DNA from 2 places in the Brevibacillus sp. RS1.1 genome. Region 2 is predicted to be linked to the other one. Evidence: riboswitches for the same ligand, from Rfam matches in the RefSeq annotation. Region 2 holds a riboswitch; the other holds the start of a gene.
What was found. Region 2 has a riboswitch for S-adenosylmethionine ahead of HP570_RS16145 (MetQ/NlpA family ABC transporter substrate-binding protein). Riboswitches for the same ligand answer to the same signal wherever they lie in the genome.
Positions count from the first base shown of each region.

Region 1: another riboswitch for S-adenosylmethionine. It lies ahead of HP570_RS23340 (methionine ABC transporter ATP-binding protein); the one in region 2 lies ahead of HP570_RS16145 (MetQ/NlpA family ABC transporter substrate-binding protein).

Region 1 covers NZ_JABSVA010000009.1:60,071-64,490, forward strand. Annotated here, with positions in the region: gene HP570_RS23330 (MetQ/NlpA family ABC transporter substrate-binding protein) at 1-259, opposite strand, end outside; gene HP570_RS23335 (methionine ABC transporter permease) at 320-985, opposite strand; gene HP570_RS23340 (methionine ABC transporter ATP-binding protein) at 986-1,999, opposite strand; SAM riboswitch class I at 2,100-2,215, opposite strand; gene HP570_RS23345 (Ger(x)C family spore germination protein) at 2,323-3,483, opposite strand; gene HP570_RS23350 (GerAB/ArcD/ProY family transporter) at 3,483-4,420, opposite strand, start outside.
Region 2 covers NZ_JABSVA010000004.1:393,713-398,132, forward strand. Annotated here, with positions in the region: gene HP570_RS16130 (nucleoside hydrolase) at 1-418, opposite strand, end outside; gene HP570_RS16135 (ABC transporter substrate-binding protein) at 517-1,590, opposite strand; gene HP570_RS16140 (DUF2294 domain-containing protein) at 1,788-2,144, opposite strand; SAM riboswitch class I at 2,365-2,466, shown strand; gene HP570_RS16145 (MetQ/NlpA family ABC transporter substrate-binding protein) at 2,569-3,399, shown strand; gene HP570_RS16150 (methionine ABC transporter ATP-binding protein) at 3,442-4,420, shown strand, end outside.

The DNA.
Region 1 (4,420 bases), on a different contig from region 2:
TCACTTGAACGTTAGGTTGTACATAATCAGTGAACTCTTGGACTTCCAAGTTCACGCCTTGTTCTTTCAGTTTTGGTTGAATGAACTTCAAGATTGCTGCATGTGGAACGGGAGAAGCGCCTACCTTCAATGTTACTTCCTGTTTTCCGCCTTGTGCGCCGCCTTCAGCTGGAGCAGGTGCTGTTTCGGTTTTGCCTCCGCAAGCTGCCAAAGAAAATGCCAACACAGTAGAAAGTACAGATACGACTAGCTTTTTCATGAATGATTTCCCCCTTGCATGTATTTCGTTTTATTTTTTGACAATCTATATGGAAAGATCCTATTTACGGCTGAATTTCAGAACCAGACGGTCCCCCAGCGACTGTAAGATCTGTACCATCACCAGCAAAATAACAACAGTCACAACCATAACATCGGTTTGGAAACGCTGATAACCGTATCGGATCGCCAAGTCACCCAAACCACCACCGCCAATTACCCCAGACATTGCTGTGTAGGAGACCAGTGTTACCGTCGTGATCGTAATACCCGCGATTAGACCAGATCTAGACTCTGGCAAAAGGACATTCCAGACGATCTGCCAATTGGAAGCACCCATAGATTGTGCGGCCTCAATCACGCCCTTATCAATCTCACGCAGGGAGGTTTCCACCAAACGTGCGAAAAACGGAGCGGCACCAAATACGAGCGGCGGAATGGCACCCAGTACGCCGAGTGAAGTTCCTACGATCATTTTCGTCACTGGAATCAGCAAGATCATCAGAATAATAAATGGTACCGAGCGCAATACATTGACAACGAATGATGCAATCGTATAAAAAGTGCGGTTTTGCAAAAGCTGTCCGCGAGAAGTCAAAAACAGAATGATGCCCAACGGCAAACCAATCAGGACGGTAAACAGAGTAGAGAAGCCCAGCATCGTGAGGGTGTCCATCGTACCTTCGCCGATTTCAGCCCAATCCACATTTTCGAATGTCCAGTCCATTTATATCACCTCTACTTCCAAGCCACGTTGGCGCAGCGTCTCGATGGTCTTTTGATTCTGTGCGACATCGCCTTCCAGCTCGATCACTAACTGACCATACGGCGTATCTTTCATGCGAGAAATCGTTCCCTGCAAAATACTGAATACCGTACCTGTCTCTTGCATCGTTTGGAACAGGATCGGCTGGTACGTTTTTTCTCCGAGGAAGGTGACACGAGCAATCGTGCGGTTCCCCGAAGCCTTTTCGTGCTCGACCGCTTCGCGCAGCTCTGTAGAATCGGCTACTTGCTCCACGAATTCTTGTGTCGTTGGATGCTTTGGACGAAGGAATACATCCAGTACGTTACCAGACTCAACGATCTTTCCTCCATCAATCACGCCGACACGATCACAAATGGAGCGAATGACGTGCATCTCGTGAGTAATCAACACAATGGTCAAGCCCAGCTTGCGGTTGATGTCCAAGAGCAGAGCCAGAATGGAGTTCGTCGTCTGCGGATCGAGAGCCGATGTCGCTTCGTCGCAGAGCAGCACTTTTGGATCATTCGCGAGCGCACGGGCGATCCCGACACGCTGCTTCTGTCCGCCAGACAGCTGGGAAGGATATTTGTCCTTATGAGCCTCCAAGCCAACCAGCTTCAGCAGCTCGTTTACTTTCTTATCAATCTCTGCCTTCGAACGCTTTGCCAGCTTGAGCGGAAAAGCAACATTTTCGCCGACCGTTGAAGAAGACAGCAAGTTGAAATGCTGAAAAATCATGCCGATTGAGCGGCGCTTTTCTTGCAGCTTCCCTTCATCCAGCTTCGTCAAATCGACGCCGTCCACAATAACTTCCCCCGAAGTTGGACGCTCTAGCAAATTGATGCACCGGATCAACGTACTTTTCCCTGCACCAGAGTGTCCGATAATCCCGTATATTTCGCCTTGCTCTATGGAAAGGTCGATCCCCGTTAACGCTGGGATGGTTTTACCCTGTACTTGATAGCTTTTATGCAAATGACGCAGTTGGATCAACGCATCCACCTCCCGACCATAATCTTGATAAAAATATAAAAACCCCTTTTTCACAAACGAAAAAGGGGCTGCAACGCAATGTATACGTTCGCATCCACCCTTCTCATCTGTACAAGATCCAAAAATCCTGTAGGAATTGGCACCGCGACGTTCATTCGAAAATGAACCGGCTGCCGGGCTTCATAGGGCCTGTCCCTCCGCCTCTCTTGATAAGAAAGATATCTACGTATATTATGTTCGTTTTTTGTATTTCTTGATGATACAAAACGGATTATATCCTTTTTGAAAATATCACGTCAATAGTAATAGCAGGAAAAAGTTTTTTAATCCATGACGCCGTTGCGGATGATGGTTGACTTTATGTGAAAGCGAAATGTCGCGTCTTTGAACATCTTTCTCCATTCAGCCTGCGTCATATTTGCCTTCCCTCTGCTATTTGAGCGATACACGATCCCGAAACCAGCGGGATCGACATTGAGGTTCTGCAATTTGTGGACTACTTTCTGCAGTTCTTTTCCGAGCTCTTCTTCCAGTGCATGTTCCATGATTTTCATCAACCTTGCATTCTCTAGCTTCAGTGGGAGGGTTAATTCCAAAATCCGCGCATTTAATCGGATGTGAATATCAAAGATCGGGGGAGATACTTGGGTCAGCTCGATTTTTGAATGGCTGGAAATCGTATCAAAGACAAGCTGCACACGGTCTTTTTTACTTCCGCGATTCTTGGGTACCTCGCCAAAAATATGAGCAGGGACAGAAGTATCGTAGCTGCCAATGCGGAATTTTCCATGCATGAGCTTGATTAAAAAGGCTTCCTTAGGTGTGATCCACCCTACATAATGCTCCCCTTGAAACAATCCGATCCCCTTGATTTGCAGCTCATTTCCCTTTCTTGCAATGAACGGCATGATCGGGTCGATTCCTTTGTCATAATAAGACCGAAAAAACTCATGCATGGTGGAAGACGGAATTTTTTCCCCCTCAATATTTTGCTCAATCATACGGTATAAATAGATTCCGATATTCCCTTCTTCCGAATAGCGATGCGTTAACATATCATATGTTTCGCCTTCAAATAAGCAAAGATAAACCCTGCTGGAAATAGAGGAATCCCGATACAACGTGTCAACGATACTACCAAGTCCACGCTTTGCCAATTTTTCATTGTAGAGTGCGACACGAATTTGCCCACCCAATACTCTTTTATCTGATTGTAAATTTATCCGATCCCGAATTCCCTTACTGGTTTCACCGATGGCTGAAAAAACCTGTATCTTTTCTTTCGCCTCTGGATTAATGGAGGGCATGATTGCTGTCCCCCGAACGTCCCCATCCTTTAACAGATCATAGCCGACAGCCGTGGCAAGTCCTGTCTCATCAAAAATTTGCCGATCTGAACAGCCTGCCAGGAAAAGGACACATGAACACCACAAGGCAAAAAACCGCTTGGATAACTGCATCCAATGTTTTTGGACAGGCAGCATCAGGCACTCTCTCCTTTGCTGGTTGGTTTCATCCTTTGCTTTCGTTGCTTCAGCCAGACCATCAGGTACAAAAAATAGGGGTACACGTAAATAATGTACAGAGTTATATGCGAGTAAATAGTCGTCATCCGACTCATCTGCTGTCTGGAAAGCAACGACAAGGAGGCTACATAGATCACGGGTATAATCCAATACAATGAATGACGTAGATTAAATCCGAACAAGCGCTTGAGACCTCGGGCAGAAGCCCACAAATACAGCATGATATTCGGCAAAATTACGAGAAGCCAAAACGAAATGACAACCAGTTCAAACCTTTCCAGAATAGGGAGGTACACCATCTTTTGCATATTGAGTGTCGCCCAAATCGTTCTCATGAGCTGACCCTGACTAAAAAAGACCAGCGCCACAATCATAACAAGCAAATAGATCAGATACGTCACCAGCACTCCCAACTGTACACTTTTGTGTACCTTCTCTTTATTTTGTACATAAGGATAGGCAACGTAGAGAATCTCAAAGCCGGCACTGGTCAAAGACATGGCAATCATTCCATTGAACAGGTTTTCTAGGCTGGTGTCCATGATAGGAAACAAATATTCCCACCTGGCAAATTTCAAGGGAAAATATAACTCAAATATCATCCACATCGTGACCATAACGGAAAAAAACGCATAGCCTGCGATGACTCTTATCCCCCCTACGACTGTGTAAAACGCTAGAAACAGGATGATTCCTGACAGAACCCACGTTGGTAAATTCGGAAACATCCAGGTTTGGACAACTTCAATGTAGGTACGTAAAATGACTCCAGCCGACACAAAAAAATAGGTCAAATAAATGATACTTATGCCTGTTCCCAGCCACTTTCCAAACACATCCTCCTGAATTCCGTAAATATCGGCTGAGGGGTATTTTTGCAAGGTCTTGTAAATCG
Region 2 (4,420 bases):
CCGGACATTTTTTCACCGCCAAAGCCAAATTGGTCAGCGGCCCCGTCATGACGAGCGTAATTTCTCCAGAATGAGCGAGTACGTTTTCTACGATGAAATCAGGGGCAAAGCCAGCAGTCGGTTCCTTGTAAATCGGAACTCCGGCAAGGGCACCGCCCAAACCATCCTCACCATGTACGGCATGCTCGAAAAACAACGGCCGCAACAACGGTTCAGACGCTCCACAGATGACAGGGATTTGCTCGCCGACTTGCAGGAAATCAAGAATTTTGCACGTGTTTTCCGTGGCTTTTCGCAGCGACACGTTGCCATTCACCGTAGTAATGCCAACTAAATCGAATTGCCCGCTTTTCACAGCGAGAATAATGCCAAGCGCATCGTCAATGCCCGTATCGACGTCAAGAATGATCTTTTTCACAAGTGGTCCTCCTCACGTTCATACAAATTCCTATACGTTGAAAAACGAGGGTATATCCGAATTGTCTATACCCTCGCCTATTGTTTTTCTATCGTACGTTATTGCGTGATTTCACGATTCCAACGGTCAATCCATGCTTTGGAGTGCTCGTTTACGAATTTCATGTCCAGCTTTTTCAGCTTGCTTACGGTTTCTTCCCCGTACGTTACACCTTTTGCTTCTTCTTCTGTCAGTTGAACGGTCTTGTTTACAGGGGAATCGATTTTCGCTTTTGCTGTTTTCTCCTGAACCTCTTTGCTCAGTTGATAGTTGATGAAGTCTTCTGCGAGTGCTTTGTTCTTCGAGCCTTTTACGATGTTAACCGTATTCATAACCGCATATCCGCCGCTTGCAGGTTGTACGAAAACAGCTTCTGGAACAGCGGCTTTGATGTCTTTGAAGTACATTTCCATAATCGGTCCTACGCCGATTTCTTCTTGTCCAAACATGTTCACGTATTCGGAGGTCTTATCGTAGAACTTCACGACACTTTTGTTGACTTCTTTCATTTTTGCGAAGGCTTGATCCTCGTTAAATTCCTTGCTGCCCGCAACCGCAGAAGCACTGTCGAGAACCATTGGGCCAGTTGTGGACGTAATGCTTGGCAGTGTCAGCTTGCCTGTCAGCTCTGGGTTCCACAGATCTTTCCAATCCTTGATCTCGGTTTTTACGAGCTTTGGATTGTAGGCAATCCCGAATTGACCAATCGTGTATGCCGGACCGTACTCCTCGCCCAGTGGCGCTTTGGCGATGTCGTAGATTTGATCCAGGTTCGGGATGCGGCTGCGGTCGATTTTTTCAAATGCGCCACTCTCAATCCCTTGCTGTGCATAGTAGTCAGAGAGGTAGATCAAGTCTACATCGGAGCTTCCTTGGCGGACCTTGTTCAGACGCTCTGCGTTGTTCCCTATTTCCAGCACGATTTTCACGTTATGTTCTTTTTCAAACGGCTCATATACTTCTTTGCGGAAAAAGTCTTCGGAGAAGCCCCATGTGGAGATGACCAGCTTTTGTGGCTCGCCCTTGGCTTCGCCGCCAGCTCCCCCCGCTTTTGGTTGATCATTGCTGCCACAGCCAGCGAGTGCCAGTGACATCATAGAAAAAGACAGGATTCCAGCAAGTAATTTCTTCATCGTAATTCTCCTCCAGTTGGGTTCATTTGATGACAAAATATGGTGATACAATAAAAAGAAAAGTACCCTTGATTAGAACGTATCATTCTAAACAAGAGCACTTTTCTTCGTAAACAAAGAGAAGTGACACCCGTTTTTACGCAAAGTCTACGGTCTCCCCTTAAGATAGATCAAAAGAGAAAATCCGAACGATTGCGTCAGGTATTCAGTTCTGATTCAGCTAAAACAACATTCGTGATCGCCCACTGCGTAGGCGCATCATAGTCCCTGAGCACGGCTACCAACAGCAACCCCATCTCTTCTTCCAGTCGTTCTCTCAGTCTCTTCTTATAAAGAAGGGACATGCGAAAATCGACTTCGAGCTTGAGGGCCGGTGCTTCTCCTTCCAACGCTTGTGAGCGCGGAGAGCGGCGATGCTTAGCTTGGAACGTAATCATCTGATTTTCAATCGTGACTCGGAGCAAAGTCGTTCCAAATCCGAACAACTCTTTTGCTATCTCATTATAGATGGCAGACAGCTTTTTTCTAGTTTCATTGGAGTCCACGAGAGTCATGTCATCACCTGCGATAGCTGGCATCGGGTTCATTCGCTCTCATTATACATATGATTTTTTCATTCTTCAATAGAATATTCGTATTTAGATCAATTTCACATTTTTCCACCAAGTCATTCGTTTGCAAAAACTGTTGACACCGAAAAAATCAGTCGTTATAATCCAACTATCCAAATAAGAATTAACAACAATGTTTGGAATGATAATTTCATAGCACATTCTCTTATGAAGAGAGGTTGAGGGACTGGCCCTATGACACCTCGGCAACCTATCACAAACGATACGGTGCCAAATCCAGCGGAATTATTCCGACAGATAAGAGAGGTATTGTTGCAGTGTGGTTACATACTTGCAGTTTTCGCCTCTTCTGTCGGAAGAGGCTTTTTTCTTTTCCATCTTACATCCAGAGAAAAGGGGTATTTTCATGAAAAAAACTGGTCTACTGCTCACTACACTACTGCTCGCTGCATCGCTCGTAACGGCTTGCGGGGGCAAACAAGAAGCTGCGCCTGCTAACGGCGGCACTGCTGCTGAACAAACCTCACTCAAAGTGGGGGTCACTGGCGGCCCACACGAAGAGATTCTCAACAAAGTAAAAGAAGTCGCCAAAGGCAAAGGGCTCGACGTCGAAGTCATCGTTTTCAACGATTACGTACAGCCAAACCAAGCTCTCGATAAAGGAAATCTCGATGTAAACAGCTTCCAAACCATCCCGTTCTTGGCGAAGTTCAATCAAGATCACAAAACAAAGATCGTCGAGGTCGGAAAAACCGTGACGTACCCGATGGGCCTGTACTCCACCAAGCACAAAAAAGTCGAGGACATCCCGGCAGGCGGCGTTGTCGGCATTCAAAATGACCCGACCAACCGAGCACGCGCCTTGCTGCTCTATCAGGCAGCTGGCTTGATTAAGCTCAAGGATGGCGTGGGTGACAACGCAACACCACTGGACATCGTGGAAAATCCGAAAAATTTGCAATTCAAAGAGCTGGAGGCTGCTTTCCTGGCACGCTCGCTGAGCAACGTAGAGGTTGCTTCGATTAACACGAACTTCGCGATGGAAGCTGGCTACTCCCCGAAAAAAGACGCGATCTTCGCTGAGACGGCTGACTCTCCATACGTAAACATCTTGGCAGTCAACGAAACCAACAAAGACAACCCAGCCGTCAAAAAGCTGGTGGACATCTACCGCTCGGAAGAAGTGAAAAAATTCATCGACGAACGCTTTGAAGGAGCTGTACTGCCGTCCTGGTAAGATCGACGCCAGGAACATCAAGAACAACAAGGAGAACTCGTTATGATACAGCTAACCGATATTCATAAGTCGTATCAAGTAGGAAACAAGCAGGTAGAAGCATTGAAGGGCGTATCCCTGCAGGTGGAAAAAGGGCAAATCTACGGGGTGATCGGCTTTAGCGGAGCGGGGAAAAGTACCCTGCTCCGTACCATCAACCTGTTGGAGAAGCCGACCAGCGGTTCTGTGATCGTCAATGGCCAGAACATGCTGACCCTCAAGGAAAAAGAGCTGCGGCAAGCTCGCAAAAAGATCGGGATTATTTTTCAACACTTCAACCTGCTCTCTTCCTATAATGTCTTTGACAATGTAGCGGAAATCTTGCGGATGAATCGCGTCCCCAAAGATGTCATAAAGCGCAAGGTAGAAGACCTTCTCGGCTTGGTTGGCTTGTCTGATAAAGCAAACGCTTATCCTTCTCAGCTATCCGGTGGACAAAAGCAACGGGTGGGCATCGCTCGTGCACTTGCGACCGACCCGGAAATCCTGCTCTGTGACGAAGCGACTTCCGCTCTCGATCCGCAAACAACCGAATCCATTCTGGAGCTATTGCTCGACATCAATCGAAAGTTCAACCTGACCATCGTGCTGATTACCCATGAAATGCAGGTCATCAAGAAAATCTGCGACCAAGTAGCCATCATGGAAAACGGCGTCGTCATCGAGCAAGGCTCTGTTCTGGATGTGTTCAGCAATCCGCAAGAGCAAACGACCCGTAATTTTATCAAAACGGTTTTTGATGATCAGGTACCACAGGAGATTTTGTCCAAGATAAAAGAATCCGGACCCGTTTCCAAAATTGTTCGCGTTGCTTTTCGCGGAGATGCCGCTCTCGATCCTGTTCTAGGCACCTTGTCCGCACGCTTTCCGATCAGCACCAATCTGTTATACGGCTCGATTACGACCATTAAGGGAACGGCGCTCGGCATTTTGCTTTTGCACATTTCTGGTGAAGACCAGCCCATTCAAGATGGCATTCGCT